Regions from separate parts of the Oceanobacillus sp. CF4.6 genome, predicted to be linked through region 3. Evidence: riboswitches for the same ligand, from Rfam matches in the RefSeq annotation. Region 3 holds a riboswitch; each other region holds the start of a gene.
What was found. A riboswitch is a leader RNA that binds a small molecule or an ion and turns the genes downstream of it on or off. The one in region 3 is predicted to bind preQ1.

Region 1 (10,619 bases), on a different contig from region 3:
ACAGATCAAGGGATGAATCCAGTAGAGTTGCTACTTTCTTCATTAGGTGCATGCCAATCAATTGTTGCTAGAACTTATGCTGAAAAGTTTGAGGTTGATCTTCAAAACTTTTGGGTCGAATTAGAAGGGGATATTGATCTGGATGGATTCTTTGGTAAATCGGATGTACGACCAGGCTTTTCCGATATTCGTTATACGTTCCATATTGAAACAAATGCTCCTGAAGAGAAAATACAGGCATATAAGGAATTTATTGAAGCCCATTGCCCTGTGGGAGATACCATTGCAAATCAGGTAAATCTATCCTCTTCAAAAGTAGTAATAGAAACCCCAGTTAAATAGAATGGTTAGGTGGGGACTGCTTCTTTAGTAAAATAAGGAACTATCGATTGATAGTTCCTTATTCTTATTTTACCCTTGTGCCAGGTTGTTTAATAAAGATAAGTTACTTTTCAAAAACACCTTTAATATTATCCCATCCATAAACAAGTTCAATGAGTTTCTTTCCTACAATTTTTACTTCTACTTTATCTATTACTTCCACCCAGTGATTCATAGAATAATCTCGATTCATTATCTTCTAATACAAAAACAAGCATTGTATTTATTCCTACAGTCTCAAATGACCGCCTTGTTTAATTATTACCCCCGATAGGACAATTTGTCGAAATAATCCATTCACAAGCAAAACCGCAGTGATATTTACAATTTTACTGCGGTTTTTTATTGATATAAATTGATTTATCACTCTTTGTAAATCAAACTATTTTCATGGGAATTTCCTGCTATTTGATATACTTAAGCTAACTGAATGGATTATTAAACAAGTTCAGAAAAGTGTTCTTCATAAATCTGATGAATGACCATACAAGGAAAAAATTCAAGAGAAAGAGTTTATGAGATCTTCCTCTAATCAATATTTTTGTAGCCGAAAAACATAAAGCATTTAACTAAACACCACGTTTGTTCCCCCAGATAAGGGCATGAACTTGTGGAAGAACTCGAACATGATTCAGTTTAGTTGATGCAACAACCTTCTCAATCAGCCATTCATATTTGATTAAAAGTTTACTAGCAAGGTTAGATGCTTCACTTTCTACCAGGTCATCATTTCCAACCTGAAGGAAAAAGGGAACCTCTGGATATCGTTCATGCACCTTTTCTGCATAGGTTAAATCTTCATCATCAAAAATGACGACTTTTAAACTTGTATTTTTAAGCCGATTATTGATTTTTAAGTTTTTAATAATTAAATCAAGCGTTTCAAAATTTGTGTTCATCTTGGAGCTCGGCGGTTTAGGGGAAATTGTGAGATCATCGATTGCAAGGAACCAATCCTGCCAGCGGCTACCCTGTGTTTCCAGTGCCACTTCCATGTTTAACTCGTGTAATGTTTCTACTAGTTCATTTAGATTGGCTAAGAGTGCGGGATTTCCACCTGAAATGGTTACGTGATCAAAATGGTCTCCGCCTGTTTGTTTGAGCCGTGTCATAATTTCGTCGGTAGTCAACCTTTCAATCTCTTCTTTAGCACTGCCGTCCCAGGTAAAGGCAGAGTCACACCAAGAGCAACGATAATCACAGCCGGCTGTTCTGACAAACATTGTTTTTCGACCGACGACCATTCCTTCCCCTTGAATGGTTGGTCCGAAAATCTCAAGTATCGGAAACTTATTCATTTATCATCCACTCCCGTCTTGCCTCGGCATAGCTTGTCGGTGTTTCATAGAGTTTAACGAATTCTACTCGGCATTCATTTGATTTATCGAGAAGTGCTTTCTCCATCTCTTCATAAATCCAAACAACCATATTTTCGGCAGTAGTATTCATGTTTGGAAGGGTATCATTTAAATAACGATGGTCAAGGTGAATTTCAATTTGTTCTTTCCAAATGCTTTTAATTTCTCCAAAGTCGATGACAATGCCAATTTCGTTGGCAAACCCGCTAAGTCCAAAAATAACGTTGTATGTGTGCCCATGTAAGTTTTTACATTTGCCTTCATAGCAATGGAGGTGGTGGGCAGCATCGAAAGTGAATTCCTTACATACCAGAACACGTTTCTTATGGTATTTGAGCTCATGCTTTTTAATGTCTTTGTCTATTTTCTGCAAGTTCTCCACAATAGTAAATCCGTACATCAGGAATTCCCCTTCTTTTGCAGATAGTTATCCAGCCCATTTTTTCGCAGCTTACATGAAGGACACTCGCCACATCCCCCGCCACGAATTCCGTGATAACAGGTAAGTGTATTCTCGCGAACATAGTTAAAGGCACCAAGCTGGTCGGCAAGTTCCCAGGTTTCTGCTTTATCCAACCACATTAATGGTGTATGGATAACAAACGAATCATCCATCGATAAATTCAGTGTTACGTTTAGTGATTTAACGAATACATCACGGCAGTCCGGGTAACCGCTAAAGTCTGTTTCACAAACGCCTGTAATAATATGCTTTGCCCCAATCTGTTTTGCCAAAATGGTGGCAAAAGAAAGAAAGAGCAGGTTACGGCCTGGGACAAAAGTGGAAGGAAGGTCTCCATTCTCCCCATCTTTTACTTCAATTTCATCACGTGTTAACGCATTGGGAGCCAATTGACTTAAGAGCGACATATCCAAAACATGATGTTGTACATTCAGGTCAGCAGCAATTTCCTTTGCTACTTCGATTTCCTCTTTATGACGTTGATTGTAATCAAAAGTCACCAATTCAACGTGATCATACTTTTTTAAAGCCCAAAATAAACAGGTGGTACTGTCCTGACCACCACTGAATACGACGACAGCTTTATTATTTTTTTCCATAAAAAAATTCCCCTTTCATGATAGAAAAAGAGAATCCTACTCACCCAAATAAAAAAAACCATACTTATAAGGAAAGTACAGTTACATCCTTAGTTTTTTATAGAGGGTGTAGCTAGAACCTCTCCTGCAATAGTGCAGACTTTTTATAAACTTTTCCTTTTTATTATAGCATTTCTTTCATAAAAAGGGCCATATTTATCTACTATGGCCCTTTAACTTTAATTTTTCTTCTTACCAAAATAAAGTAAACCAACGAGCAAACCAATTACACACATGATTGCTGCAAAAACAAAGAATGGAATAGGACCGAATTGAAAGATTAGTGGAACAGATAATGCCGTTACTAATCCTCCACCAAGGAAGGGCTCAAACACGAGCTGTTTATAGCCGAAACCTTCAAAAGCTGGAGATTCCGCCTTCGGATCGGCAACACGCATCAAGAGTAAGCCAGTAGCGGTAATCCCCATCGATTGACCAAAATCACCGATACCTCTTTCAAGCCAATACGTAGGTATCATTCTTGGAGCGAGGACAAAGAATCCAATCACATTCCATGCAATACCAGTAATCGCAATGAGAAGAAATGGAATAAAGTTGTCTCCAATAACATCTAGTGATACCGTTCCTATCGCTGCTAATATTAGAATATCCAACGAAAATCCCTGAATACGACTAATCATTTGCCGATCGACTAGATATGCGTTGTCTACTTTGTTTAAGAATAGTTGTACGATTATTCCTCCAATCATTGCAAAAGGGAATAATGGAACATAGGTCATTAAATCTGAACCGAAGAGGCTTTCCTCAATCCATACGAACGATTGCAGTAAAATATAACCTGCTATAATTGCCAGGGCAATCACGGCAAAGTGAAAGGAAAGTGGCTCGATTGATTCCGGACGAACCGTCATTTTTGCTGCGGGCTCTCTATTCTCAAATTCCACAATTCCAGCCTTTTTTAAGGTGGAAAATTCTTCAACATCTCTAATGATTTCTGTTTTCTTTTTGCGTATTCCCCAGTTAATGATGATAATTCCTATAATAACCCCTGATAGAATACCAACCGTTGCTAATCCGACAGCCAAGTCATAGGCTTCTGGATATCCCATTTCTTCAAATGTCCCCTGTAGTCCTGCTGCTGTACCATGACCGCCTTCAAAAGATACTTCAATCAGCGCCCCGACCATGGGGGGCATACCAAAGAATGGTGTTAACACGAGCAGTGCCAACAGGATACCGACCACATATTGGCCCCAGCCAAGTGTCCAGCCAAAAGCAAGCTGTGGTCCACCAATTCGCCATATTTTTGATAGATTTGGAAGTATGGTCCCTAAGAACAAGGTTGCAAATACAACATTGATCATCAATCCAGGCAGTTCACTCCATACTTCTGTTGCAGCCGGAAACATTAGTCCAGTCGACCAAAATGACTGGTCTCCTATGTATGGTTCTAATACTCTGCCAAGTACTTGTGGACCAACAAGCAAAGCGATAAATCCACCGATGACGGAGGAAGGTAAAAATAAATTCTGCAGCCATTTCACACGAACCCTAATCCATTTCCCCAGTAAAAGAAATAATCCAAGGTATAAAAGGGCAAATCCAATCTCATTTGGGGTCATCTTACTACTCCCTTTCTAGAAATATAATTAATTTTTTCTTCCCTATATTTTTCCCTTTCAAACTAAAGCAGTTGATAAATCTTGGGGACAGGAAACTCGCACCGGAATAACCATGATTTTTCGGAAGAAGGTATCTGCGTCTAGCTTTCATTAATTGGCCCACTCGTTTAACATAATGTTATATAAATAGAACCAAAAAGGGGGGTGTAATCTTGAATGTTAATGAGAAGGAAACGATATACTATGATCAGCTATCAATGGATGGCTGGACTATGTATATTGCCACAACGGAGAAAGGTCTTTGCTTTGTAGGTTCACAAGCAGAAGGGTATGATGCAATGAAGGATTGGTTTGCTAGACACAGACCAAGAGCTGTATTGATTGAGGACTTAAATAAAGTGATAGTCTATAAGGAACAGTTAGTAGAGTACCTAAGGGGCGAGCGCAAAGTATTCGATTTGCAGGTAGATTTAATTGGAACAGAATTTCAAACTGCTGTATGGGATGAACTTCAGAAGATCCCATTTGGTGAGACAACATCGTATTCCAACATCGCAGAACAAATTAACAGACCAACTTCCGTAAGAGCTGTTGGAACGGCAATTGGAGCAAATCCTGTATTAATTGTTGTACCATGTCACCGTGTAATCAGTAAAAGTGGAAAAATGGGAGGTTATCGTGGTGGTATTTCAATGAAAGAGAGTTTGCTGCAACTGGAAAAATAGGGCTTCCAACAGGATTTCTTGGAAGCTCATTCGTCCACTTTTTTTATCGGCCAGAACAAGACGCGCCGGGAATAAGCATAATGAAAGATTGGGTTGCCAATTACAGTATCATCTGGTAAAAAGGGCATCATATCTTCAGTCTCAATATTAGCCTCCACATCGCAGATCTTCCACCGCTTATGATGAATATCTCCTCTGAATAAGAAATTGTTTCGATAGGTCCATAAAATATATCTTTCCAGCAGCCAATAATTCAGGCTGGATTTTTCAGGATAATAGGCCTCAGAAGTTGGCCGGTATGATCCTTTAAAAGAAGCATTCGATTTCCCTTTGCGGGTAGAATCAAAGTAAAAAATATCCTTCTTCTTTTTCATCTTCATGTTTGCGTAAAAATAAGGTAACGTGGCTACTCTTGCGCCGAGGACTGCAAGCAGTTTATTGGCATCCAGACTGAAGAAGTAAATTCCCTTTACCCCTTTTTGTTTTACATAGGTGCGAACATTCAACTCTAAATAGGAATGGAGAAAAGGAATTGGAGGCATTTTTCGAGGGCGCATATTATTTACTTTGAATGGAATGATGGTGATCCAAGCAGATCCGTCGTAGGTATCCAATACTAGCTCCATAGGAATATACTTATTGATTATGTCCTTAGGAACAGGCAAATGCATAAATAATAAATGATTCCATCTCTGGGTCGCTAACCAAGGACCATCAGGTAATGGATCGTCACGATGTTCTGTTTTTTGTAGGATATCTTTATACATATTCCCTCTCCTTACAGGTCAGTAATCGATCCCCATTATAGGGAAAGCCCGGGTATCTACCTGGGCTTGTTCGTTTAAAGAAAGTGCTTTTCTATAATCTCCCCTATTTACCATCTTTATTCTGCTTCGGCTTAGTATCACTTTCCTTTTGTGGTTCGATATCCTGTGCGGGATCTTTTTCCTTAACCTTTTGTTCAAGTGAATCGTCATTATGGTTCTGTTTATTGTTATCAGTTGTCATACTTTCACCTCCGAACGATTAATTAATGGGACATGGGGACAGGAAACTCATCCCAGAATGACCATGGCTTTGTGGAACTAGAAACCGCTGTTCTCGTGTCCCTCTAGATATGGTTAATAACCAGTTTTAATCGAAAACAAACATAGGTTGCAATTCCAGCAGAGTTTAGAAGAATATTAAATATTAGCACGGAAACGGAATTGTGCTTGTATGTAGAACCAAAAGTAAATGCTTTCGTGCTTAAGCCTGTTTAGAAATGACCATCATAAAAACCTCTCACTTTTTGACAGGAGCCACTGGGAACAGGAACCTCAGCCCACTTTTAAGTAGATTAATTGGGACCAGTGTTCCTGTCCCTATGGTCCAAAAATGACTTATAGAAGTATTGTTGTTAAACTAATGAAATAGATAATAAAATATATAGATATCGGTCCTTGTTTCTTTTTCTGTAGACTTAGAAGAAGCTAGAAATCTATTAGAATGGAACCGATATAAGGAGGATGTATGGACTTTAAAGGGAACATAAATCATAATCAAATGAAAAAGTTACAAAAGCTCGGCAGTTGGTCTGGGGTTATTATTGGGATTCTATTGCTTCTTTTCATTTTAGGTGCCGTCGCTTTCCAGTGGATCACAGAATATATTTGGATGGATTCCGTTGCTTTTGGTAACGTTTTCAAGACAGTTTTGGGCAGTAAACTGATGCTTGGTGCCGCTGGTTTTGTCATCTTTGGTTTCGTAACCTGGCTGACCGTATTTTGGGTGCGAAGATCGTATTTAAGCCATTTTGACCCGAATCAGCTTCCGGCATTTTTCTATCAAAAGAAAATGGCCATGAATGCGATTATAATCGCAATTGCTGTTTTCGCAGGACTTCTCGGCAGTGTGATTGTACAGGGAGTAGGCTGGGAACCACTTTTAAAAATCTTAAACTATGAAACTTTTGGGGAAAGCGATCCTATTTTCAACAGAGATATTTCTTTCTACATGTTTGTTTTACCGTTTTTAGAAATGATTATTAATATTTTACTAGGACTTGGTTTCTTCATGTTAGTAGTTGTGGTTGCTGCGTATTCCGTTTTTAATATATACCGGATGAACCGCTCGGCACAAATTCACTTAGGACTGACGATAGCTATTATCGGTTTGTTGTTAGCTGGCACTCATTTACTATCACCATTTCAAATGCTGCTTTCCAACAAAGTAAATATTTTTCAGGAGAGTGTGGTACACGGCCTAAGTTACACAGACCGCATCATTAATATTCCTGTTTCCTATATTTTAGCAGCAGTAGCGATTATCGGTGCCGTTTGGGTCATTTTTGCACTAAGAAAAGGCAAATTCAATGCGATGTTGATTCCGATTGTTGCTTATATTGCCGTCATCATTCTTGGGCAAGGAGCGTCCGTACTCGTGCAAAACTATCTTGTCGAGCCAAATGAATTTCAACGTGAGCAGCCATATTTACAGTATAATCTGGATTACACAAGGCAAGCCTATGAGCTCGAAAATATTGATGTATCGGAACATCCGGGAAATCAGGCTTCACTGGATGAAGATATGATTGAGAATAATGAGTTAACAATTAATAATGTGCGAATTAATGATGCACGACCATTGCTTGATATTTACAACCAATTGCAGACGTTCCGTACCTATTATCAATTTAATGATATCGATGTTGATCGATATGAAATTGACGGAGAGTATCAGCAAGTGTTTCTTGGTGCAAGGGAATTAAACACAGCTGACCTGCCTGAACAAGCCCAAACATGGGTAAACCGAACATTGCGTTATACGCATGGATACGGGATTGCGATGAGTCAAGTTAATGGGATTACTTCCCAAGGACAGCCAGAATATATTGTAAAGAATCTTCCGCCAAAAGGAGAAATTGACGTTGCGCGTCCACAAGTTTATTTTGGTGAAATGAGTTATCCAAATGTCATTGTAAATTCGGAAGTCGATGAATTTGACTATCCGTCAGGTGATGAAAATATGACGAATCTCTACGAAGCTGATAAGGGGATTTCGCTTAGTGGCTGGAATCGTTTACTTTTTTCTATTAATGAAGGGTCATTCCGTATGCTCGTATCAGATCAGGTTTCCAATGATAGTCAATTGCTCGATACCCGGAATATTGTAGATCGCATCAACCGAATTGCACCATTTTTCGAATATGATGAGGATCCATATATCATTGTACGTGATGATGGTACATTAGCTTGGATTATTGACGCTTATCTAGTAGAACAAGGCTATCCGTATGCGGAAAATTACGAAGACAATAGAAACTATATTAAAAACGCAGCGAAAGTGATGGTTGATGCGTACACCGGGGAAGTTAATTTCTTTGTTACCGAACCGGATGATCCGCTACTTCAGACGTATCAAAATATATTCCCTGATTTGTTTACAACGGAAATTCCGGAAGATGTGGAAAGCCATTTCCGTTATCCAGAAGGGTTATTTAAGATTCAAGCAAATAAATATGGTACGTACCATATGACCAATCTGGAAATTTTCTATAATCGGGAAGACCGCTGGGAATTCCCAACAGAGCATTATTATAATGAAGATATTGAAATGGAACCTTATTATGTAACGATGAAGCTTCCAGAATATGACGAAGAAGAATTCATTTTAATGATGCCATACACACCTAAAAATCGACAGAATATGATTGGTTGGATTGGTGTACGGAATGACGGGGAACATTACGGAGAAAAATTTGTCTACCGTTTTCCAAAACAGGAAAATGTCTATGGTCCGCAGCAAATTGAAAATCGGATCAATCAGGATAGTGTTATTTCTCAAGAGTTAAATCTCTGGTCGCAAGGGGGTTCTCAAGTCATTCGCGGAAACCTATTGTCCATCCCAATTAACGATACAATGCTATATGTAGAACCAATCTATATTGAATCCTCTAATGAAACATCATTGCCGGAAGTAAAACAAGTTGTCGTTGCTTATCAGGATTATATCGTCATGGAAGCAACGTTTGATGAAGCACTAGAACGTATACTTGAATTAGCTGGTGGCGAAATCGATGAGCGTGATTTACAGCCTGAAGGAGGACCATCAATAGAAGATATCGAAGGAGACCCTGAAGTGCCGGCAGAATCTGAAGAAGAGGAAACACCTGCACAAGTACCATCCGGAGATTCTGATCTATTATTGCAGGAATTCTCTGAGCTATTTGGTGGTTATCAGGATGCCCTTTCCAATGGAAGCTGGGAAGAAGCAGCCAAAATTATGTCAGAGATTGAAAAGCGATTGGAACAAGTAAATCAATAAGATTTAACTGCAAGAGATGAGCACTGCAATCGCGGTGCTCATCTCTTTTTTAATGGTAAAACAAAATACGTTTTTGCAGAGAGAAAAGTATAAAATTTCCTATCTGCATAAGCCCAACTAAGGCTGTCGCCGAAAGGCTTGATGACAGCCACGTTTTCTAATCAGGTAAGAATGTGGCATTTATCCGAATTTGGAAGAATATCTTACTCGCTAAAAAAGTTCTTGCCTCCGATTGGGTATAGAATTACATGCCAATAGTAAACCTCTCCCTAAAAAGAAACCGCCCCCAAATGTCAGGTGCCAAACTAACATGAGGAGACGCAGTTCAGAATGGGCTGTTATTCGGAGACGTTTCCTTCAGCAGGTATGGGTTGCTTCTGAAACATTTTAGCTAAGTGTATGAGGTTGTGACTTGCCATTTGAACATTTGATTGTGTGAATTCATTTTTATATCCTTCAGCTTCTATATAGGAAGGCCCAGGTCCAGCATCTCCGACCCAATATGCAATCGGATTTGGGGGGATAGCGAATCCTAGTTGTGCTAGTCCAAAGATAAGATCGCCAGCTGCATTTTTCGCACCATCTTCATTTCCGGTAACAACAGCCCCTGCAACTTTATTATAAAAAATCGGTTGACCTTTTTCATTTGTCTCACTGCTGGAACCATTTAAACGCTCCAATACTTTTTTGGATACACTACTTTTTTCACCGAGCCATACAGGAGAAGCAAGTACTAATATATCTGCCTGTTTTACTTTTTCCAGTATTTTCGGCCACTCATCGCCGTCACCCATATCATCGGCAATTCCATAAGCAATATTATAATCCACGATGCGAATGGTCTCCGACTTAATCTGTTTATTATCGAAAACATTGGTGAAATCTTTTAGCAGTGCATCTGTATTTGATTGTTCATCCGATTTTTTTAGGGAACAATTTAAAATTAAAGCTTTTAGATTTTCCAAGAATAACACTCCTTTTCATGGTATGTAGTGTCTCTTCCCGGAAATTCATTAAAGTATGCAGTGAAAATAGGATAGATCCCGATTCATTTAAAAATCGAGAGCTATCCAGGTTCGTTTGTGTATATTTTAAATAAGATACTTCGTAAAAGTACGCCAATTGCTAAACCAATTGGTAAAAATAGTATCGGTAGCCACATTGGT
Region 2 (10,619 bases), on a different contig from region 3:
TAACGGAGCAGTTCATTACGATGTTAATGGCAATTATGTCTATGATTAGTACAGTTCCTGCTTTAATGGTTGCTATGAAGATAAAGAGCGAGGAAAATAAAAATCGAACAGAACATTTATTAACCCGTTCCGTATCTCGTAGACGACTAATGGGAAGTTATTACATCCTATCGGTTGCTACAAGTTTTATTATGCAATTTCTGGCTGTATTTGGCCTTTGGTTGGCGGGTTCAGCAGTAATGGAAGAACAAATTACTTTTGGTACCATGTTTAGTGCTGGGATGGTTTATCTGCCTGCAATCTGGGTGATGATTGGTGTTGCAGTATTACTTGTTGGTTTTGCACCAAAATTCACAGGGTTACTATGGTTGTATTTAATTTATTCCTTCATTGTCGTTTATTTAGGGGATTTGCTGCAATTTCCGGCATGGCTAAGTAACCTATCTGCCTTTGGTCATGTTCCACAAATACCTGTGGAAGATATGGACTTTTTAAGTGTGACCATATTGATGATCATTGCAATTAGTGTATCAGTTGCAGGATTTGTTGGTTACAATAGAAGGGATATTGCTGGTTAAGCCTATTCCTTTTTTTGATAATGAAAACATTAATGACAGGAGTTCTAGTATGGAAAAGAAGCAAAAAGAAGGCTTAAAACCATTTATATCCCTAGTTTTATCAACAATTGTTGATTCAGATAAAATTATTTTTATTGAGGAAGGAAAATTGACAGGGCAGGGGACACACCAGGAGTTAGTTGAAACACATGAGTTATATCGTAAGTTTGCCGAACAGCAGTTGACATAGGTCGGCATTAAACAAACGTTTGATCAATAAATATAACACCAAAAAAAGAAGCCAATTGGCTCCTTTTAATAAGGTTCTGCGTCGTGACCTTTTTCAACTGCTTCTTCAGGTGCTTTTTCTGCATCTTTAGCTCCTAGTGGGTTCTGGCTTGTCCCGTCCTTATCCATCATTTTGCTTGCCTTCTCCAACCCTTCACGCAATCTGCGGCCGTATTCTTCATCAGCTTTTTCCGCAAGAGCGATCATCTTATCCTGAATACGCTGATCACATTCAGATAAATCGCCAACAAGGTTGGAAATCAACTCATCTTTTTCCCAGTCTTTAAACATGCGGTATGTTTCACCAGCTTGTTTTGTATTATTATTTCGATCAATGGATTCCCGTACAAGTTTACCTTCTACTTGTGGTGTATGGTCCGAACCATTCTGTTCTGCTTCTTTCAGCCCACCAAGTACGGAAGGTTCATAGTTCACATGTGGATTTTGACCAGGTGCTTTATCATTTTCATAACGTAATTGCCCACCTTCCTGATTCGTGGCAACGCGTTTCTTAGCAGCATTAATCGGCAACTGCAAGTAGTTTGCACCTACGCGATACCGTTGCGTATCAGAATAGGAGAAAGTTCTGCCCTGGAGCATCTTATCATCGGAAAAGTCAAGACCGTCCACGAGAACTCCAGTACCAAACGACGCCTGTTCTACTTCATTAAAATAATTTTCTGGGTTCTTATTCAATACCATTTTCCCAACAGGTAGCCATGGGAATTGGTCCTCTGGCCAGAGTTTTGTATCATCAAGTGGATCGAAATCCAATTCAGGATGCTCATCATCACTCATAATTTGTACAAATAGTTCCCACTCCGGATAATCACCTTTCTCAATCGAATCATATAAATCTTGTGTAGCATGGTTAAAGTTTTTACCTTGTATTTCTTCTGCTTCTTTCATTGTTAGATTTTTAATTCCTTGTTTTGGTTCCCAGTGATATTTAACAAGTACAGCTTCTCCCGCACTGTTAACCCATCTATACGTGTTTACTCCGGATCCTTGCATCATTCGGTAGTTTGCAGGAATTCCCCAAGGCGAGTAGATGAATGTAACCATATGAAAAGATTCTGGAGAATTGGAACAAAAATCAAAGAAACGCTCACTATCCTGAATATTTGTTACTGGATCAGGTCGGAATGCATGAATCATATCAGGAAATTTCATGGCGTCGCGAATGAAAAATATTTTAATATTGTTACCAACTAAGTCCCAGTTACCATCTTCTGTGTAAAATTTAACTGCAAAACCACGAGGATCCCTTACCGTTTCAGGGGAGTGCATGCCGTGTACTACCGTTGAAAACCTTACAAAAACAGGAGTTTGTTTTCCCTTATCTTGAAATACTTTTGCCCTTGTATATTTTGAGACCGGATCTTCACCAACTGTTCCATAAGTCTCAAAATAACCATGCGCTCCAGCTCCACGTGCATGCACAATTCGCTCAGGAACTTTTTCTCTATCAAAATGACTGATTTTTTCAATGAAATCATAGTTCTCAAGCGTAGCGGGGCCACGATTGCCGACAGTTCTTATGTTTTGATTATTTGTAACGGGGTGCCCCTGTCTGGTGGTTAACGTATCGTCATTTTCAACATTTCCGGATGTATTCTGTTTTGATGGATCTTTAGTCATTCGTTCTCCTCTTTTCCATTTAGATTTTCGGCTGTAGCCAAATGAAAACTCATATTAACTATAATTACCATGGAAGACTGAAAGTAATCGCGTTATATAAAAATAATCACTCGATAAAAACGTTATTTCCATATCCAGTGATTTAAGTTTTAAGAAGTGGTGAGTAAAGGTAACTAAAAATGTTAATATAAGGAATATAGAGAAAGGAAGATGGATCAGTGAATATGAAAGAGAAGACTATAATTCCTGCCAATGATCCATGGGAAGCATACATGGACGTGGAACAACATGGAGAGATGACCTTATCCAATATTGAATTTACGACTACATACATGTGTAATATGCGATGTGCTCATTGTGCTGTTGGTTACACATTGCAAAATATGGACCCTGAAGCGCTGCCGATGGAGATTATTCAACGAAGACTGGATGAAATCCCCCATCTCCGCACACTAAGTATTACTGGTGGGGAGCCGATGATGAATAAAAAATCAGTAAGGGAATATGTGCTTCCATTGTTGAAATATGCTCATGGCAGGGGAGTGAAAACACAAATAAATTCTAACCTGACATTACCATATAGTCGCTATGAAGAGATTATTCCATATTTGGATGTCCTACATATTTCCCATAACTGGGGAACAGAGGAGGAATTTGCAGAAACAGGATTTGCGCTGATGGAACGTAAGCCTTCTGAAGAGAACCGCAAAAAATATTATGAGCGGATGGTAGAGAACTCCCAGCTTCTTGCTCAAGAAGGGGTAATGGTATCAGCAGAAACGATGCTTAATAAGCGTACATTTCCATATCTCGAAAAAATTCATGATCATGTTGTCGAAATGGGTTGTGCACGACACGAGATTCACCCGATGTACCCCGTTGATTTTGCCAGCAATCTGGAAATACTCAGTCTGGATGAAATGCGAACAGGAATTCAACGTCTGTTGGATCACCGTAATGAAAATTTGTGGATGTTGTTTGGCACACTTCCATTTTATGCGTGTAGTTCTTCTAAGGAAGAATTAGAGCTTTTAAAACGCTTGTATAAAGAGAGGAATGTGACCATTAGAAATGACCCGGATGGCCGCTCGCGTCTCAATGTAAATATTTTCACGGGCGAAGTAATTGTAACGGATTTTGCTGATGAGCCTTCACTTGGTAATATTCAAACAACGTCTTTACTGGATTCCTATGCAACATGGTTGAAAACAAATACCGCAAAAAGCCTGAACTGTCACTGTCCTGCAGTTAAATGCCTGGGGCCAAATGTTTTAGTAAAGAATGCATACTATCCAAATGTTGATTTCGAAAAGAGAAGTGCCAATATTAGTGTATAATTATATTTCAGTCAAGGCGCATATACAGTAAAAGCCAAGGAAAAGGAATGTTAGTAATTAAAAGAAGAGGGGATTAAAAACAAAATCTAGCAACAAATTGATTATCCTTTGACATATGGACCCTTTCTTCTGATAAACTAATAGTATTATCTGAAAAATTCATTACATTCGTATTGACAATTATTTGAATATCTAATAGATTTTGATACAACTAGGAATGTCTAAGAAGGGGGCTTTTTATATGCCGATAAGAATACCAGCTCAACTACCTGCAAAGGAAATTCTTGAAAAGGAAAATATATTTGTGATGGAGGAAGAACGTGCCACGATGCAGGATATTCGTCCATTAAATATATTAATCTTAAATTTGATGCCTGAAAAGGAAAAGGCGGAAGCCCAGCTGCTTCGATTTCTAGGGAATACACCTATCCAGGTAAATATATCTTTTTTAAGGATGACAACACATAATTCGAAAAATACAAGTAAGCTTCATTTAGACACTTTCTATCAGTCGTTTTCTGAGGTAAATAAAAAGAAATTCGATGGAATGATTATTACGGGTTCTCCTGTAGAACTTATTCCATTTGAAGAAGTCGATTATTGGAAAGAACTACAGGATATAATGGACTGGTCCCAAGAAAACGTAACTTCAACTTTACATATATGCTGGGGTGCACAGGCTGCATTTTACCATCATTATGGATTAAATAAATATGAACTGCCTAAAAAATGTTTTGGTATATATGAACATGAAGTATTACTGCCTAATGAAAATCTTGTTCGCGGGTTTGATGACCATTTCCTTGCACCACATTCTAGATACACCGATATTGAGTATGAGCGGATAAGGAATCATCCGGAACTTCAAGTTTTGGCTCATTCCGATCAAGCTGGAGTTTTTCTTGCTGGATCCAAAGATGGTAAAAATATAATGGCTACCGGTCATTTAGAATATGACGCTACAACGTTGGCGGAGGAATATCAACGGGATCATGAACGAGGTATTAAAACACAAATACCGGAGAACTATTTCCCTGATGATGACCCGGAAAAGGCACCATTATATCGATGGAAAAGCCATTGCAGTCTGTTGTTTTCGAATTGGCTCAATTACTATGTATACCAGGCAACTCCCTATGAATGGGATTGATTTCTGAAAAAGTATGAAAAAGCTGAACTTCCGCGTGTATAGGTAGTTCAGCTTTTCTTGTACATGATTACTTTATAAGCAGGAAATTACTCCGGCAAAATGGTGATTGGTAATTCCTCAAATGAAGCCTCTTCATAACTTTCAATTAATCCTTTCGTAGCGATCGTATCTTTTGCAATAACCTTTTGTTTTATAGTAACTTCAATTGGCCCTTCAAACGGAAAGTCATTCATCACTACGGTATGACCATTTAGCCATCGAAGTTGTATTTTCTGTTTACAGAATTCATGGAGAGTGGTGTTGGTTGGGATCCCTTTTTTAAAAAAAGAATGTTCATTTTGTTTTTCAGCACCTGGCTCATTCATACAAATATATAATGAAAGGTTATCTGCAAGCTGGAGAAGACTATAATGAAATTCAAACAAACGTTTGTTGAATTTGTTTCGTGTGTCAATTATCGTTTGTTGACGCATTTCCTCATACGTGACAAATGCCTGTGCTTCGAGCGAAGTATTGTTCAATAAAAACCGTTTATAATGCTCGCTACAAAGCATTCCTGCATAGGAATCTACTTTTTGTACTTCATCTATACCATGTTTATATAGAATGATTTTGGGTAGGTTAGGAAAATCGAAAAAGGAAAATGGTACCTTTTCTTTATCGTTCAAAAAGGGTTGCTTATCAAACTCCTTCCAACCATGATCATGCTGATATGCTGCGTATTCAACCGATTCACGAAGTTCAATACCATGAAAATAATCCGATTTCCACTGCTTCAAAATATCTCCTGAGATTTGGGCGTGGTGATCCTGCTGAATTAATACAAAATGTTGGTCATGTTCTCTGACAATCATTTAAACTCCATCCTTTCCGGTGTGGAATGTACTATCAGTATAAGCAATGTAGTCGAGTAGACAAAATAAAAACTTCATCATCCGCAAAATTAAAACGAATGATGAAGTAATTTAAATTAGTTTATTAAAATGTAATCTTTTATTTAGAGCATAAATTATTGGAATACCGATTGCCAGCACAACAAATTCGCCAATAGCTGTAGTAAGCCATGTAAATAGGAATGGTAGAGCTAATGCCAGATTCAATTCAAATGCAATAATAAACATATTGAATGTGAAGACGATTGTATTTGCAACAAGAAGTACCCAAATGTTTTTTATATATTTTGCAAGTAAGATGATAATACCCAATGAGATAGCTGAATGGGCAACTCCGAAGACCAAATCATACCACCCTAATGGGGAGAATAAAAGATTATATAAAAATACACCTAGTACAATTCCGAAGAAGTAACGTTTATCAAACACGATCAGGTGATTGAATACTTCGGAAATGCGGAATTGAATATTTGTAAACCCAAAAGGTATAATAAGTGCAGATACAGCAATATACAATGCAGCCAATAAACCATTTATTACAAGTGTTCTTACGGTCATCGTAAATCTCTCCTTAGTTTTTTATCGTGGGATGGTTACGAACCACGTAAAGCAATGCAAGTTAGTATAATACAAAAACAGATAAAAGAAAAGCCTTTTTATTCACTTCTTACTATTTTTAATAAAGGTAATTTGACAATAATAAAAAAAGTCATTATAATACTTACATAAAGTAACTAAGTATAAACATGTAATTAAAAGTGAGGGAGATTGCTATGGAAAAGAAATTTTTTGAACAACCGACAATATACGTAGGAGAAGTTAATATAAATGTGACAGACTTAAAGAAATCCATTACTTTTTATAAAGATTTTATGGGATTTAAAGTAATGGTAGAAGAAGAAAACAAAGCAGTTCTAACTGCGGATGGGAAAATACCATTATTAACTTTAGAACAGCCTGAAAATGCTGCACCAAAAGAGGCAAGAACGACCGGGTTATATCACTTTGCAATTCTCTTACCAACTCGCGGAGATTTATCTGCATTCCTGAAACATATTATACAGGCTTCAGGTGGCCAAATGCGTCTGGGGGCATCCGATCACTATGTCAGTGAGGCTCTATACTTTGATGACCCAGATGGAAACGGCATTGAGATTGCTCATGACCGTGATTCTTCTGAATGGAATTGGTCTGATAATCAAGTATCCATGGCAACAGTGGCGCTAGATGGAGATGATTTACTTGCTGAAGCAGAAGAGGATTGGAAAGGGATGCCAACCGATACGGTCATTGGACATATTCATCTTCATGTTTCTGATTTAGAAAAAACAAGAGAATTCTACGTGAATGGTCTTGGGTATGACGTCGTTACGGAATTTCCAGGTGCGCTATTCACATCACATAATGGCTACCATCACCATATAGGTTTAAACGTCTGGAATGGGGTCGGTGCACCTACACCTGCTGAAAACAGCGTGGGGTTGAATTGGTTTACACTGCATTTCCCTGATGAGGATGCGCTTCATAAAACAAAAGTAAATTTGGAAAAAGTAGGAGCTTCAGTGAAAGCGGAAGAAGATTATTATGTAACGGAAGATCCTTCAGGAAATGCGATTCAGCTAAAACTAAATTAATGATTAAGAAGAAGCTACTGGAATTTTATTTTCAGTAGCTTCTTCTTTAGTCATGCATAGAACGATTTTTATTATCATTTAATGAGATTTATTTTCTTATAAAGGGTAAAGTAATAGTATGTAAAAAATAATCTATAAAAGGAAGAATACAACATGGCTTACATTTTATTGATTTTAGGATTTGCTTTATTAATTAAGGGCGCGGATTGGTTTGTTGATGGTTCCTCCAATATTGCTGCATTGCTCCGTATATCACCGCTTCTTATCGGTCTTACAATTGTCGCCTTTGGTACAAGTTCTCCGGAGCTGACAGTAAGTATTTTTGCTGCATTGGATGGCAGTGCAGATGTAGCGCTGGGCAATGTGGTTGGGAGTAATATATTTAATATTACATTGGTAGTTGGTTTGACCGCATTTTTATTTCCATTAAAGGTACAGAATGAAACAATCAAAAAAGAAATACCTTTTACGTTGTTATCTACCGCTGCATTACTAATTGTTATGAGTGATGTTTTTCTTCAAGGTGAAATGAATAACTTTATTACTCGAGGCGATGGCTTGATCCTTCTCTTATTATTTGGTCTTTTCCTGATTTATGTTTTTGAAATTGCCTTAAAGGATAGGAATGCCTCAAAAGAAGAACCTTTGCCTGAAGGAATTACATGGGGAAAGAATATTCTATTCTCGTTGTTGGGGTTAGCAGCTATCATTATAGGCGGCGAATTGGTTGTATCGAATGCAACGGAAATAGCATATTCACTTGGTATGAGTGAAACATTAGTAGGTCTTACCATTGTAGCTATTGGTACCTCACTTCCTGAACTTGTGACATCCGTATCTGCAGCACTGAAAAAACAAAGTGAAATTGCGCTTGGTAATATTGTAGGAAGTAATATTTTCAATATCCTGTTTGTACTCGGTGCATCTTCCGCCATAACACCGCTTGCCGTTGATGGTAAAGTAGTTACTGACTTGTTTATTATGGTTATTCTAACAATACTATTATTAGTATTTTCTAGAACAAATTTCAAAATTGGAAAGCGAGAAGGTCTAATACTAGCTTTGGCGTACGTTGCTTACCTTATCTATATTATTATTCGAAATTAAAAATCCGATGTTCTACCCATTTAACTGGTAGAACATCGGATTCTTTAGGCTTTATACCATGCTGTTGCTGCTTGTACTTCATCCATTGTTAGTTGATGGCCTCTGTTTTCCCAATGGAGTTCTACATCGGCACCAGCATTTTCTAATAATGTTTTTAGTTCTTCGGATTCCTGTGCAGGACAAATTGGATCATTTGAACCGGCAGCAATAAATATATTTTTATCTGAGAGATTAGGTAATTCGATTCCTCTTCTTGGAACCATTGGATGATGCAAAATCGCTCCTTTTAATGCATCTGTAAAATGGAATAGTAAGCTGGCGGCAATATTCGCTCCATTTGAATAGCCGACTGCAGTAATATTGTTACGGTCAAACTCATATTTTACGGATGCTTCATCCAAAAATTCATTCAATTCTTTTGTGCGGAAGATCAAATCTTCTTCATCAAATACGCCTTCAGCCAATCGCTTGAAAAAGCGGGGCATTCCATTTTCAAGGACATTTCCGCGAACACTGAGAACATTTGCGTCCTTATCGATAATTTCTGCAAGTTGAAGAAGATCCTCTTCCGTCCCCCCTGTGCCATGCAGTAATAATAATGTTGGTGTTGATTGGTCATTTCCTTTTTTGAAAATATGTTTCATTAGCTATTCTCCTCTCTATTTGGGTCTTTCCATTGAAAAGATTTCTCCGATTTTAGCATAATTCGTACCAGCTAATCTGCTGACTGCACCGAGTTTAACGGGATCGATTCTTCCGTCTGTATACAATTCTTCTGCAACATGAAAGTGAACGACTTTACCGATTATTAAATCTGTACCGACTGTATTATCTTCACCTAATTCAAGGGCATGGTCCAAGGTGCATTCCAATCGAATTTTTGCTTCGTTGATTCCCGGAACTGCCACTGTTTCACTATTTGTAAGTGTAAGATGAGTTAGATTAATTTCACTTTCATCCGGTGCCAACGTAGCAGCCGTCTTGTTGATCTCTGCTACATTATCTTCATCAACGATGTGCACTACGAATTCTTTTGCTTTCAATATATTACGTGCTGTATCTTTTGGTTTATCATCTCTTCGCTGAACAGAGACGGCAATCGTGGGAGGATTGGAGGACACAATGTTAAAATAACTGAATGGAGCTCCATTAACAGTGCCATCTTCAGCAACGGTAGTTACAAATGCTATTGGTCGAGGTATAATACTGCCAATTAATAACTTGTAATTTTCCCGTTCCGTATTGTTAGTTGGGTTAAACGAAAGCATCCGACATTCCTCCTTAGATAATTGAATTACTGATCTAGATTTTTCACTTCAATCGGAATCAATGTTTGATTAAGCTGCTCCCGATACTGCTCATAATGTGCTGGTAATTTTAATTCAGAACCCATTGTTTCAACGGACTCATCGTGAGCAAATCCTGGTGGGTCTGTCGCGATCTCAAATAATAATTTCCCATATTCTCTGAAGTAGATGGCATTGAAGTAATTTCTATCTTTAACTTGGGTTACCCCATAGCCATTCTCACTGATATATTTTTGCCATTCAAGCTGATCTGCATCATCTTTAGCTCTCCAAGCAATATGGTGAACTGTTCCAACACCCATTTCTCCAGAACCAGTAGACGTTGTTTTAACATCGATGGTATTACCAATGTCGCCATAAGAACGAAAACGTGACATTCCATTTTCTTCACCAACTTTTTCAAGTCCCATGACCGTTTCGAGTAGTTGCATCGTTTTCTCCGGATCTTCAGATAGTAATGTAGCACCAGCAAATCCTTTAATCGCTACGTCAGGTGTAACATCTCCAATGGACCAACTATTTTCCGGACCTTCAACTCGTTCAGCAAGCTCCAAGTGGAGTCCGTGTACATCGTCAAAAGATAGATAGGTTTCTCCGAATCGTTCGGATATGTTGTATGCGATATCGAATTTCTCCAGTCTTTTTTTCCAGAAAGAAAGTGAGCCTGAAGGTACTGCATAAGAAGTCACCCCGACTTGTCCATCC
Region 3 (10,619 bases):
CTATTCTATTCAAGCAACAGAACAAATAAAAAAAGCAAATGAATCGGTATATCCCTTTTAATTAAAGGCTATTTTTGTAATATCCATTGCTTTTTAATCATCGCAGTGTGAGATAAACTACGAACTAGTATAGGGAACTTCGGCGACCGCTCTGGGAAATACACTGCGCTTTTCGCGGGCGGCTGGTGAGCCTCTTCATGCTGACGCATTTCAGAGTCTCACCTATGCCTTTCCTCCCGCAGAAGTCTCCGTGTATTTCCCAGAGCTGGTTAGAAGGTTGCTAATAATTACTATACTAGCGTAGCCAAAATAGCATTATAAAACTTCACCAGTCCGGGTGAGCGGCGGGCGGTGACTCCTGCGGGAATAGCACGTGTCCGAAGACCAGAAGAGTGGTTTTCTCTTCGGGGCTGAGGCCGTGCCCGCGGAAAGCATCCGCCCGCAGCGATTCCGGACGGCAGGAAAAGCAGTTACGTCGTAGTTTATAGAATTGTGGCAATAAAGACAATTCTTTTCGTTGGACGAGTAATTGTAGTCCAATCTCTTAGAAACCAGCCGAATGAAAAAAGAGGATCTCCTACCTTCTAAAAAGCAGAAGCCCCGTTTTTTCATTTTTCAGGAACATTAAACTTGTTAGTTACTATTTATAACTATATAATAAAAAGGAATTAATTATATTGCAATAATCCAAAAAGGGTGTTATAGTATTATTAATTAAGGTATGTTTAATTAAAAATAAAGTTAAATGATTGGGAGGAAATATAATATGTTAAAAATTGGTATTGTTTTAGGTAGTGTTCGTCAAGGACGTAATGGGGAAGCGGTAGCTAAATGGACGTATGATTTTGCTACAAAACGTAATGATGATGTGGAATATGAAATCGTGGACTTGGTTGATTACAAATTGCCATTCCTTGGTGCTGCAATTTCTGAAGACAAGCAAGCAGAAGCAGAAACAGCAATTAAAGCATGGTCTGATAAGATAGCATCATTCGATGGTTATATCTTTATAGCTCCAGAATACAATCATGCAGTAGGTGGAGCATTCAAAAATGCACTTGACTTCTTGAACCCAGAATTAAATAATAAAGCAGCTGGATTCGTTGGATATGGCAGCTTAGGTGGAACTCGTGCACATGAAAACCTTCGCCTAATCTTAGGAGAACTACAAGTTGCAGACGTACGTACTGCAGTAACATTCTCGTTAATGACTGACTTCGAAAACATGAGTGAATTCAAACCTGCTGACTACCATGCAGATAATGCTAACCAAATGCTTGATCAAGTAATCGCGTGGAGCGGTGCTTTAAAAACAGTTCGATAAGATTTTCCTGCAGACCAGGAAAATAAAAATAACCCTATAATTAATGGGGGTATGGAAGGGCAGTTTTCCCTGCGTAACGATTGCGCTTAAGCACTCTAAAGTGTGGGGTGACTGTCCTTAAATCATTAAACAAGAAGAAGAATAGGTGGTGCTCAAATGGGTTTCTTAGATAAATTATTTGGTAAATCAACGAAAAAAGCCGACGAACCAGTAGTAAAAAAAGATAAATTAAAAATAGCTATCGTTCAAGGTAGTGTTCGTCAAGGTCGTAACGGGGAAGCTGTTGCAAATTGGGTATATGATTTCGCAACAAAACGTAATGATGATGTGGACTATGAAGTGGTTGATCTTGCAAAATTCGACCTGCCAATGCTAGGTGAAGAATTAACGGAAGCGAACCAAGTTGGTTCCGAAACTGCAATTAAAGCATGGTCTGAAAAAATCGCTTCCTTCGATGGCTATATTTTTGTAGCTCCGGAATACAACCATGCAATAGGTGGAGCATTGAAAAATGCGCTTGACTTCCTAAATCCGGAAGTTAATAATAAAGCCGCAGCATTTGTCGGTTACGGTAGCTTAGGTGGAACTCGTGCACATGAAAACCTCCGTCTAATTCTAGGAGAACTTCAAGTTGCAGATATACGTACTGCAGTAACATTTTCTCTAATTTCAGACTTTGAAAACATGAGCGAATTCAAACCTGCTGACTACCATGCAGATAATGCCAATGTAATGTTGGATCAGCTTATTTCCTGGACGGGTGCATTTAAATTATTAAGATAAATAAAGAAAAGGAAGGATGTCCCGTCGACATCCTTTTTTTGATGGGAAGATTGGTATGTAAGAAACCCCTAATTAAAGAGGCTTTCGTTTGCTATTCTTCCGTGAGTTTTTCTAGTTGTACATCGAACTCCTTTTGAGGGTTATCCAGTGGATAGACACGTGCAAGTTGATTTTGATCATCGACATGCTGGATATAAATTTTTTTCCCGTTATACGTTACATTTACTAAATCGGGTGATTGAACAATTTCTTCAGCTCTTTGGATATTCATATGTGAACCTCCTTGGTTTTATTTAGCTTAAGGGATGTATCCCAGTAAATGCTGTTAATGTCGCTTGTTAGGTAATTTCTTCGCTGGGTCATTATGTCCCTGGCGCTTTTTATTCGATATGTCCTTTTCCTTTGTATCATTGAACTTTTTTACAAACTCATTTGTACGTTCCATCCTAGCACCACCTCCTCAAATAATCGAATACGCTTATTCTTTACCATTGAAAGTTGAAAAATGCATACCATTGTTTCGTAAAAAGGACGCCTAGTAAATGGTATAAAAAAATCCATGTTTACTTTTTAGGCATATTGAGGTAATATTAATCCCTATTAACTTTATTGGTTAAGGAGGGCATTTTTATGGAACAATCTGTTGTTACAGACGAGAAAAGATTTAATTTTAAACCGACAACCGTTATTACTAATCTCAGTCCAGTGCAAAAACCAATCATGTCATTGGGAATTATAGCTGCTATTGCATTGTTGATAGCTACTGTTGTTACAGCAGGCTGGGTACAGGGTATTTTATATATTATAGGACTTGCATTAGGTGCAACGTTGCTTCATGCCAGATTTGGATTTACTTCGGCTTTTCGCAGGCTCGCTTCAGTGGGGAATGTACAGGGAATTCAGGCACATATGGTCATGCTTGCAGTAGCTACAACATTATTTGCAATTATTTTAGGTACAGGTTTTAATTTTACAGGGCTTACACCTGCTGGGTATGTATCTCCTGTTGGGGTCAGTGTTATTTTCGGATCATTTATTTTTGGTATAGGTATGCAGCTTGGTAATGGATGTGCATCTGGTACCTTGTATAATCTTGGTGGAGGTGCCTCCTCGATGGTTTTAACACTGATTGCCTTTATTATCGGATCAACCGTTGGAGCATACCATCTTCCGTTTTGGATGGGCACGCCATCTTTGCCTCCGATATCTTTGGCAGAATCTACTGGACTTGGGTTTTTTGGTGCATGGATTGTTCAGCTGGCGTTATTTGCTCTAATCTATGGGGTTACTGTTAAAGTTGCCAAACGGAAAAATCCTCCATCCATGAAACCTCTTCCTACAACAAACGGATGGAAAAAAATATTCAGAGGTTCATGGCCACTATTTGCTGCGGCAATCATTCTTGCAATCCTCAATGCTTTGACATTGACAGTCAGAGGTCAACCATGGGGGATTACATCTGCATTTGCTTTGTGGGGCGGTAAGACACTTCAGGCCATTGGTATCGATGTGACTAGTTGGGGTTATTTTACAGGAGCTACCGCTGAGGCTTTATCACAAACGGTATTGGCTGATTCCACGAGTGTCATGAATTTCGGTATTATACTTGGAGCATTTATTGCAGCCGCTGCCCAGGGATCTTTCAAACCGAAGAAGTTTAAACCGGGTGTTGCAGGTGCTGCTATTGTTGGTGGTCTTTTGATGGGATATGGCTCCCGTCTTGCATTCGGCTGCAATATTGGCGCTTACTTTGGCGGGATTGCCTCCTTCAGCCTTCATGGATGGGTATGGGGAGTAATGGCCTTGCTTGGAACTGGACTTGCTTTGTTTATCAGACCATTATTCGGCATGAAGAACCCAAAGAAATCGGATCAATTTTGTTAATAAAAAACGAGTAATCTATTTCTTCACTTTGCTGAAGTATTAAAAACAAAAAAGCCCAGTTCCTTTATCAAAAAGGAACTGGGCTTTTTGTATCTAGAGTCAATTAGCGAATTCTGCTTTAATAGTTTTCGAGTTTTGAAGAACAAGTACACCAGCAAATTGCATTGTAACTTTGATAACGATTTGTCCTAAAATTGCCATCCATACTGCTTCCCATGGTACAAAACCGGCTCCTAGAGGTGATAAACCAATAATTACGAAAATAGTGGAATCCAGTACACCACCAACTGTTCCGCTATAAAGTACACGAATATGCATCGGTTTTTTTATCCTGGAATAAATTTCGGTATCCACGGTTTCTGAAACGAGGAAACTAATCGCACTGGCAAAAACAATCCATAATGTATCCCCTAACAGATAACTTGAAATTGCAGATAAAAGCAGTGCCATACCAATCAACAAGTACGTTTTTTTCTTGCCATATTTGTTTTGTACCATATCCCGTAAGATAAATGTTAATCCAATCAAAAAGGACCCCCAAGGGATAATAAATACGCCTAATTCTAATGGGGCAAACTTTGCGGTAACAATATTTGCAATAATAATAACGATAAGGTAAAAAAATATTCGCATGGATAGCGCTCCTTTGTATAGTATTGATCAGGAACACCTACTGTCAAACGAGAGAATCATAGTAAAAATTCAATAAAAGACAAAAATAAAAACCATATCCTAAAGAAAGATACAGTTACTTCTTTAGTTTTTTATAGAGGGTTTGTTCTAGAACCTCTCCCACAAAGTAGGTATTAAATTGATATTTTTATTATAGCATATGATCGAATACCATGCTCATTTTTCCTTTCACAACTGTTCCGGTTCATAATGGCAGACCAGTTCATCATGATCTAAGGTGCATCTTAATTAATCCCTTGTTTAATTATGAATAGAAAAGGAATAATAAAAAATATAGAAATATAAAGGAGTGTGTTATTTTGAGTCAGGAAGAAATTAAATCAACCGTTGAGAAAATTTTTAAAGAAAGTCCGGTTGGAACCATGGCGACCGTGAAAGGAAATAAGCCTCATTCGCGATATATGATGTTTTTCCATCGGGATTTAAAACTGTACACAGCTACGAATAAAGATACGGATAAAACAGATGAAATTGAAGAAAACCCATTTACACATATCCTCATCGGATACGAAGGTGGAGGATTTGGCGATCAATACGTGGAATATCAAGGCAAGGTATCCTTTAATGACTCCGAAGAACTGAAGAAGGAACTATGGAATGATGATATGAAACTTTACTTTAAAGGTCCGGATGATCCCGAGTATTTGATTATGGAAATAGAGCCGCTTCAAGTCCGTCTAATGAATAAAAAAGGTGAGCCGCCAGAAGAATTGGATATTTAACAGCTCACTTAACGTAAGAAACGATTAATATGACAGGAATTTCAGGGGGCAGCCCTTGATGTTCCTGTTTTTTTATGGATCGATTTAGTATGCCGATTATAGTCTTTTATACCGATGGAATATGAAGACAATGTGAATGTTATTAATCTTCATTAAATAATACGTAAGGTTTAAGTAAATTACCTAATTTCAATAAAAAAGTATGCTTAAATGAAAATGCGAATGTTAAGGAGGCAACAAAATGAGTCAAGTTGAATTAATCGATATTTCCAAGTCATACGACAAACAAAAAAGTGTATTAGATGAAATCAATTTATCTATTGAAGAGGGTGAATTTTTTGTTCTTGTTGGCCCCTCAGGTTCTGGAAAAAGTACGTTACTTCGTATGATTGCAGGGCTGGAAGAAATTACAGGAGGCACATTAAAAGTAGATAAAAAAACCGTCAACCACCTCCCTCCAAAAGATAGAAACTTATCTATGGTCTTTCAAAATTATGCATTATATCCGCATTTATCCGTCGAGCAAAATATCCTTTTTGGATTAAATGCAAAAAAAGTAGATAAGAAAGAACAGCAAAGAAGATTAACGGAAACTGCTCAAATGATGGGATTGGATGAACTGTTAAAACGAAAACCAAAAGAACTATCAGGTGGGCAAAGACAGCGTGTAGCACTCGCTAGATCTGTTGTTAGTGAAGCACCACTGTGTTTGATGGATGAGCCACTTTCTAATCTGGATGCTAAATTACGTGCACATATGCGAGTGGAAATTCGCAGGCTGCAGAAGAGATTGGGTCTGACCATGGTCTATGTGACGCATGATCAAGTGGAAGCGATGACGATGGGTGATCGAATAATGGTATTGAATGACGGTAAGATTCAGCAGGTCGGTAAACCGATTTCGCTCTATAATGAGCCAGCAAATTTGTTTGTTGCATCATTCATTGGTTCGCCGAAGATGAATTTAGGCAAAGTTGTTTATTCATCAGATACAAGACAGTTAATTATTGAGGATACGCTTCCGTTAGATGTCGATTCAAGTTTCTTAAATCTGATTTCATTAAATAAAAACTTGACGATTGGTATTCGTGCAGAGCATATTCTTCCGGCAACAGATAAGGATCCGACACATCATCTCGAAGTTGTGAACGTGGAGCATTTAGGAAATGAAACGTCTATGGCATTCGATATTGGTTCAGATATGTGGACAGCAAAATGGCCCGGTCAATGGGCAATTAACGTAGGTGATTCGGTGCCCATACATATTACGATAGACAATTTAAGTTTCTTTAATACAGATACAGGAGAACTGATCAGATCTGCAAATATAAGTAAGAAACAAGAGGTCGTTGCAATATGACGATGAGCGATGCATTGGTTCAGTCACCGGAATTAAGCCAGCTCGATTTTGAGCAAGTAAAAAAGAAACAGCGAACAAAAAGTTTTTTAAAAGGAATGCTGTTTTTGCTTCCATCAATTGTTCTATTCGGTGTATTCCTGTTTTATCCACTATTACGTACGATTTATTTAAGTTTCTTTCTTACCAATGCAAGTGGAGAGACAACGGTGTTCGTTGGCTGGGATAATTTTATTAATATGTTTCAATCGCCCATTTTCTTGCAAAGTATCAAATCAACTTTTTTATTTGTGCTTTATACGGTTCCTGTAACGATAATAATTAGTTTATTTCTAGCTGTTATTGCAAATGAAAAACTAAAAGGAATCGGTTTTTTTCGAACCATCTATTCATCAACGATGGGAATTTCAGTAGCAGCCGCATCGGTATTTTGGCTATATCTATTTCATCCTACGATAGGGATGCTTAATGTGGTTCTAAGCTCACTTGGATTTGAAAGTATAGGTTGGTTGACAGACCCAACATGGGCACTGATAGCAGTTTCCATAACGTCCATCTGGATGAATCTTGGCTTCACCTTTTTAATTTTGCTTGGGGGGCTACAATCGATTGATTCCTATCTTTATGAAAGTGCAAATATTGATGGTGCAGGTTATTTTTATAAACTGAGGCGAATTACGATACCAATGCTCTCACCGACGTTATTTTTCGTCATCACCGTAACGATCATCAATGCCTTTCAGACGTTTGGTCAAATAGATATTCTGACGCAGGGAGGGCCACAAAATACAACAAACTTGATTGTTTATTCCATATATCGGGAAGCTTTTGTCAATTATCAGTTTGGTTCGGCAAGTGCCCAAGCGGTAGTATTGTTTATCATTATCCTCCTAATGACTTTCTTGCAGTTTAAATTTGGTGAAAGGAAGGTTCATTACCAATGACCATGCCAACCAGCAAAAAAATTATTCTTTATGTATTACTGATAATTTCCGGGATCGTTGTATTTGCTCCAACCATGATGGCGTTTATGATGAGTTTTATGTCGAATAAGGACATTATGACTGGAAGCTTGCCAAATTCTCTATCATTTGAAAATTATGTAAAAGCTTTTGGACAGTTTCCTTTACTGAAATATTTATTTAACAGCTTTTTTATCTCTATCTTAATTATGCTAGGGCAATTAATTTTATCCAGCTTAGCTGCATATGCCTTTGTGTTTCTAAATTTTAAAGGGAGAGACTTTATCTTTTATCTTTTCATAGCTACGATGATGGTTCCATTTGAGGCCTCCATTATCCCGAACTTTCATACTATTCGTGACCTAGGGTGGATTGATAGTTATCAAGGACTAGCCATTCCCTTTTTTGCAATGGCTTTCGGTACATTTTTGCTGAGGCAGAATTTCAAACAAATTCCGAGAGAGTTGAAAGAAGCGAGTCAGATTGCTGGTATGGGAGATTTTAGGTTTTATTTGACTGTTGTACTACCGGTTGCAAAGACCAGCCTGGTAACGCTCGGCGTCTATGGATTTTTAACTTCCTGGAATATGTATCTATGGCCACTGCTTTCAACAACAAATGATAGTGTACGTACAGTACAAATTGGATTAAAGCAATTACAAACACAGGAGCAATTGAATGATTGGGGAGTGATTATGGCAGGGGCCGTTATTGTTGTGATCCCAACCCTTATTTTATTATTCCTTGGTCAAAAGAAGCTTCAAAAAGGATTAACGGAAGGTGCTTTGAAATAAGTAGCATTTTCCCCATTTGTGTTATTTCCCGTTCCGTCGGGATAAAATAGCAAGTTCCATCATATAAAAGGAGTGTTAAAACGAATGAAAAAGTTAGTTGCATTACTCATGTTAGGACTTGTACTCTTCATCGCAGCATGTAGTTCGGAAGGGGAAGCGTCGGAAGATTCCGCTACTTCTATTGATGAACCAGCGGAAGAAGCATCTGAAACCACATCGGAGGAATCGAGTGAAGCAAACACAGAAAAGCAAATTGTTACTTTCTGGCATGCTATGGGAGGAGCTGGACAGGAAGCATTAAATGCAATTGTTGATGCATATAATGGCTCCCAAGACAAGGTACAGGTTAATGCGGAATATCAGGGTACATATGATGAAGCATTAACAAAGTTTCATAGTGTTGCTGGAACAGAAAGTGCACCAACAATGATTCAAGTTTTTGAAATTGGTACGATGTCGATGATTAACAGTGGGAATATTGAGCCGATTCAAAAGTTTATTGATGCTGAAGGCTATGATATGAACCACTTGGAAGAAAATATTGTTAATTACTATAAAATTGATGATCAATTTTATTCGATGCCATTTAATTCATCTACACCTGTAATGTACTACAATAAAGAAGCTTTTGAGGCAGCAGGTTTAGACCCCGAAGCGCCGCCGGAAACATATGAAGCAGTGGAAGAAGCGGGGAAAGCAATTGTTGAAAGTAATCCGGAAATGAAAGGTTTTGCATTGCAGGCTTATGGCTGGTTATTTGAACAATTACTGGCAAATCAAGGGGCATTACTATTAAATAATGATAATGGGCGTGGAGATACACCGACAGAAATTGGTTTTACTGAAGAACAGGGGAAATCAATTTTTGAATGGGTTGAACGCATGAACAATGATGGAACTTTTGCAAACTATGGAACAAATGGAGATAATATGATGGCTGGATTCTTAGCCGGTGATGTATCGATGTTCCTACAATCTTCAGCAAGTTCAAGAGATGTTATTGACAATGCACCTTTTGAAGTGGGAATTGCATTTTTGCCTCATCCAGAAGACGTAGAACGTGAAGGTGTTGTTATTGGTGGTGCAAGCCTTTGGATGTCAGAAGGTAAGGATGATGCTGAACAACAGGCAGCATGGGATTTCATGAAGTTTGTCCAGTCTCCTGAAATTCAAGCTGAATGGCATGTTGGAACGGGTTACTTTGCAATTAACCCAGAAGCATACGATGAACAAGTTGTACAGGATGCTCATGCTGAAATGCCGCAATTGAAAGTAACTGTGGATCAGCTTCAGGCGACAAACCCTTCTTATGCTACTCAAGGTGCTGTGATGGATATGATTCCAGAAGAACGCAGAATTATAGAGACAGCACTTGAAACTGTATATAACGGCGGAGATGTGGATGAAGCATACAGTACAGCGGTAGAGCAGCTTAATACCGCGATTGAACAAGCGAATAAAGCCAGAGGCGAATAAGTACAAAAAGGCAAGGGAGGAAGATAAAATGGCGATTGCTGTTTTATTCTCTTTCCTAATAATAAGGGGAGTGTTTATTATATGAGCGAGACAAAAGTATATGGGCATCGTGGCAGCATGGCGACTTTTCCTGAAAATACGTTACTTGGATTTCATGAAGCGGTGAAGCAAGGTGTGGATGGGGTGGAGCTGGATGTACAGATGACAAAGGATGGAGAAATTGTCGTCATTCATGATGAAACCCTTGATCGAACAACAAATGGAACAGGTTATATTAAAGATTGCACATTAGCAGAAATTAAAAAATACAGTGCAGGAATTAAATATTCAAACTTTCAGCTATTCGATGAGAAATCTTGGATATCTGAACAAGTGCCGACACTGCAAGAAGTCCTGGAACTACTAATTCCATACGATATTGAGCTCAATATTGAGTTGAAGAAAAATATGTTTCATTACGAAGGTATGGAAGAAAAGTTGCTTTCACTTGTGGAGCAATATGGGAATGGACGGAAGGTCATTTACTCTTCGTTCCATCTACCTAGCATATTGCGCATAAAAGAACTGGATCAGAATGCTGGTATCGCATGGTTGCTGGATCACCATATTTCACTACCAGAGGAC

Region 1: linked by a shared signal. The riboswitch ahead of queC (7-cyano-7-deazaguanine synthase QueC) and the one ahead of ACHABU_RS12280 (VUT family protein) in region 3 are both predicted to bind preQ1.
Region 2: linked by a shared signal. The riboswitch ahead of ACHABU_RS19770 (QueT transporter family protein) and the one ahead of ACHABU_RS12280 (VUT family protein) in region 3 are both predicted to bind preQ1.

The regions. Positions count from the first base shown of each region.
Region 1 covers NZ_JBIMEX010000004.1:121,637-132,255, reverse strand. The annotation lists gene ACHABU_RS08790 (OsmC family protein) at 1-342, shown strand, start outside; gene queE (7-carboxy-7-deazaguanine synthase QueE) at 951-1,679, opposite strand; gene queD (6-carboxytetrahydropterin synthase QueD) at 1,672-2,139, opposite strand; gene queC (7-cyano-7-deazaguanine synthase QueC) at 2,139-2,801, opposite strand; PreQ1 riboswitch class I at 2,885-2,929, opposite strand; gene ACHABU_RS08770 (sodium/glutamate symporter) at 3,020-4,423, opposite strand; gene ACHABU_RS08765 (methylated-DNA--[protein]-cysteine S-methyltransferase) at 4,636-5,148, shown strand; gene ACHABU_RS08760 (YqjF family protein) at 5,175-5,915, opposite strand; gene ACHABU_RS08755 (hypothetical protein) at 6,019-6,156, opposite strand; gene ACHABU_RS08750 (UPF0182 family membrane protein) at 6,661-9,453, shown strand; gene ACHABU_RS08745 (flavodoxin family protein) at 9,792-10,418, opposite strand; gene ACHABU_RS08740 (hypothetical protein) at 10,520-10,619, opposite strand, start outside.
Region 2 covers NZ_JBIMEX010000018.1:50,734-61,352, forward strand. The annotation lists gene ACHABU_RS19740 (ABC transporter permease) at 1-578, shown strand, start outside; gene ACHABU_RS19745 (hypothetical protein) at 628-807, shown strand; gene ACHABU_RS19750 (catalase) at 873-2,486, opposite strand; gene yfkAB (radical SAM/CxCxxxxC motif protein YfkAB) at 2,711-3,823, shown strand; gene metA (homoserine O-acetyltransferase MetA) at 4,065-4,973, shown strand; gene ACHABU_RS19765 (DUF3891 family protein) at 5,060-5,827, opposite strand; gene ACHABU_RS19770 (QueT transporter family protein) at 5,939-6,424, opposite strand; PreQ1 riboswitch class I at 6,432-6,476, opposite strand; gene ACHABU_RS19775 (VOC family protein) at 6,640-7,500, shown strand; gene ACHABU_RS19780 (calcium/sodium antiporter) at 7,654-8,607, shown strand; gene ACHABU_RS19785 (alpha/beta hydrolase) at 8,652-9,251, opposite strand; gene ACHABU_RS19790 (flavin reductase family protein) at 9,267-9,875, opposite strand; gene ACHABU_RS19795 (ring-cleaving dioxygenase) at 9,902-10,619, opposite strand, start outside.
Region 3 covers NZ_JBIMEX010000007.1:95,578-106,196, reverse strand. The annotation lists gene ACHABU_RS12310 (NADPH-dependent FMN reductase) at 1-61, shown strand, start outside; gene ACHABU_RS12305 (NADPH-dependent FMN reductase) at 767-1,324, shown strand; gene ACHABU_RS12300 (NADPH-dependent FMN reductase) at 1,481-2,107, shown strand; gene ACHABU_RS12295 (small acid-soluble spore protein H) at 2,199-2,378, opposite strand; gene ACHABU_RS12290 (DUF4023 family protein) at 2,433-2,552, opposite strand; gene ACHABU_RS12285 (YeeE/YedE family protein) at 2,738-3,991, shown strand; gene ACHABU_RS12280 (VUT family protein) at 4,091-4,624, opposite strand; PreQ1 riboswitch class I at 4,742-4,787, opposite strand; gene ACHABU_RS12275 (pyridoxamine 5'-phosphate oxidase family protein) at 4,984-5,406, shown strand; gene ACHABU_RS12270 (ABC transporter ATP-binding protein) at 5,648-6,766, shown strand; gene ACHABU_RS12265 (carbohydrate ABC transporter permease) at 6,769-7,707, shown strand; gene ACHABU_RS12260 (carbohydrate ABC transporter permease) at 7,710-8,519, shown strand; gene ACHABU_RS12255 (ABC transporter substrate-binding protein) at 8,604-9,995, shown strand; gene ACHABU_RS12250 (glycerophosphodiester phosphodiesterase) at 10,077-10,619, shown strand, end outside.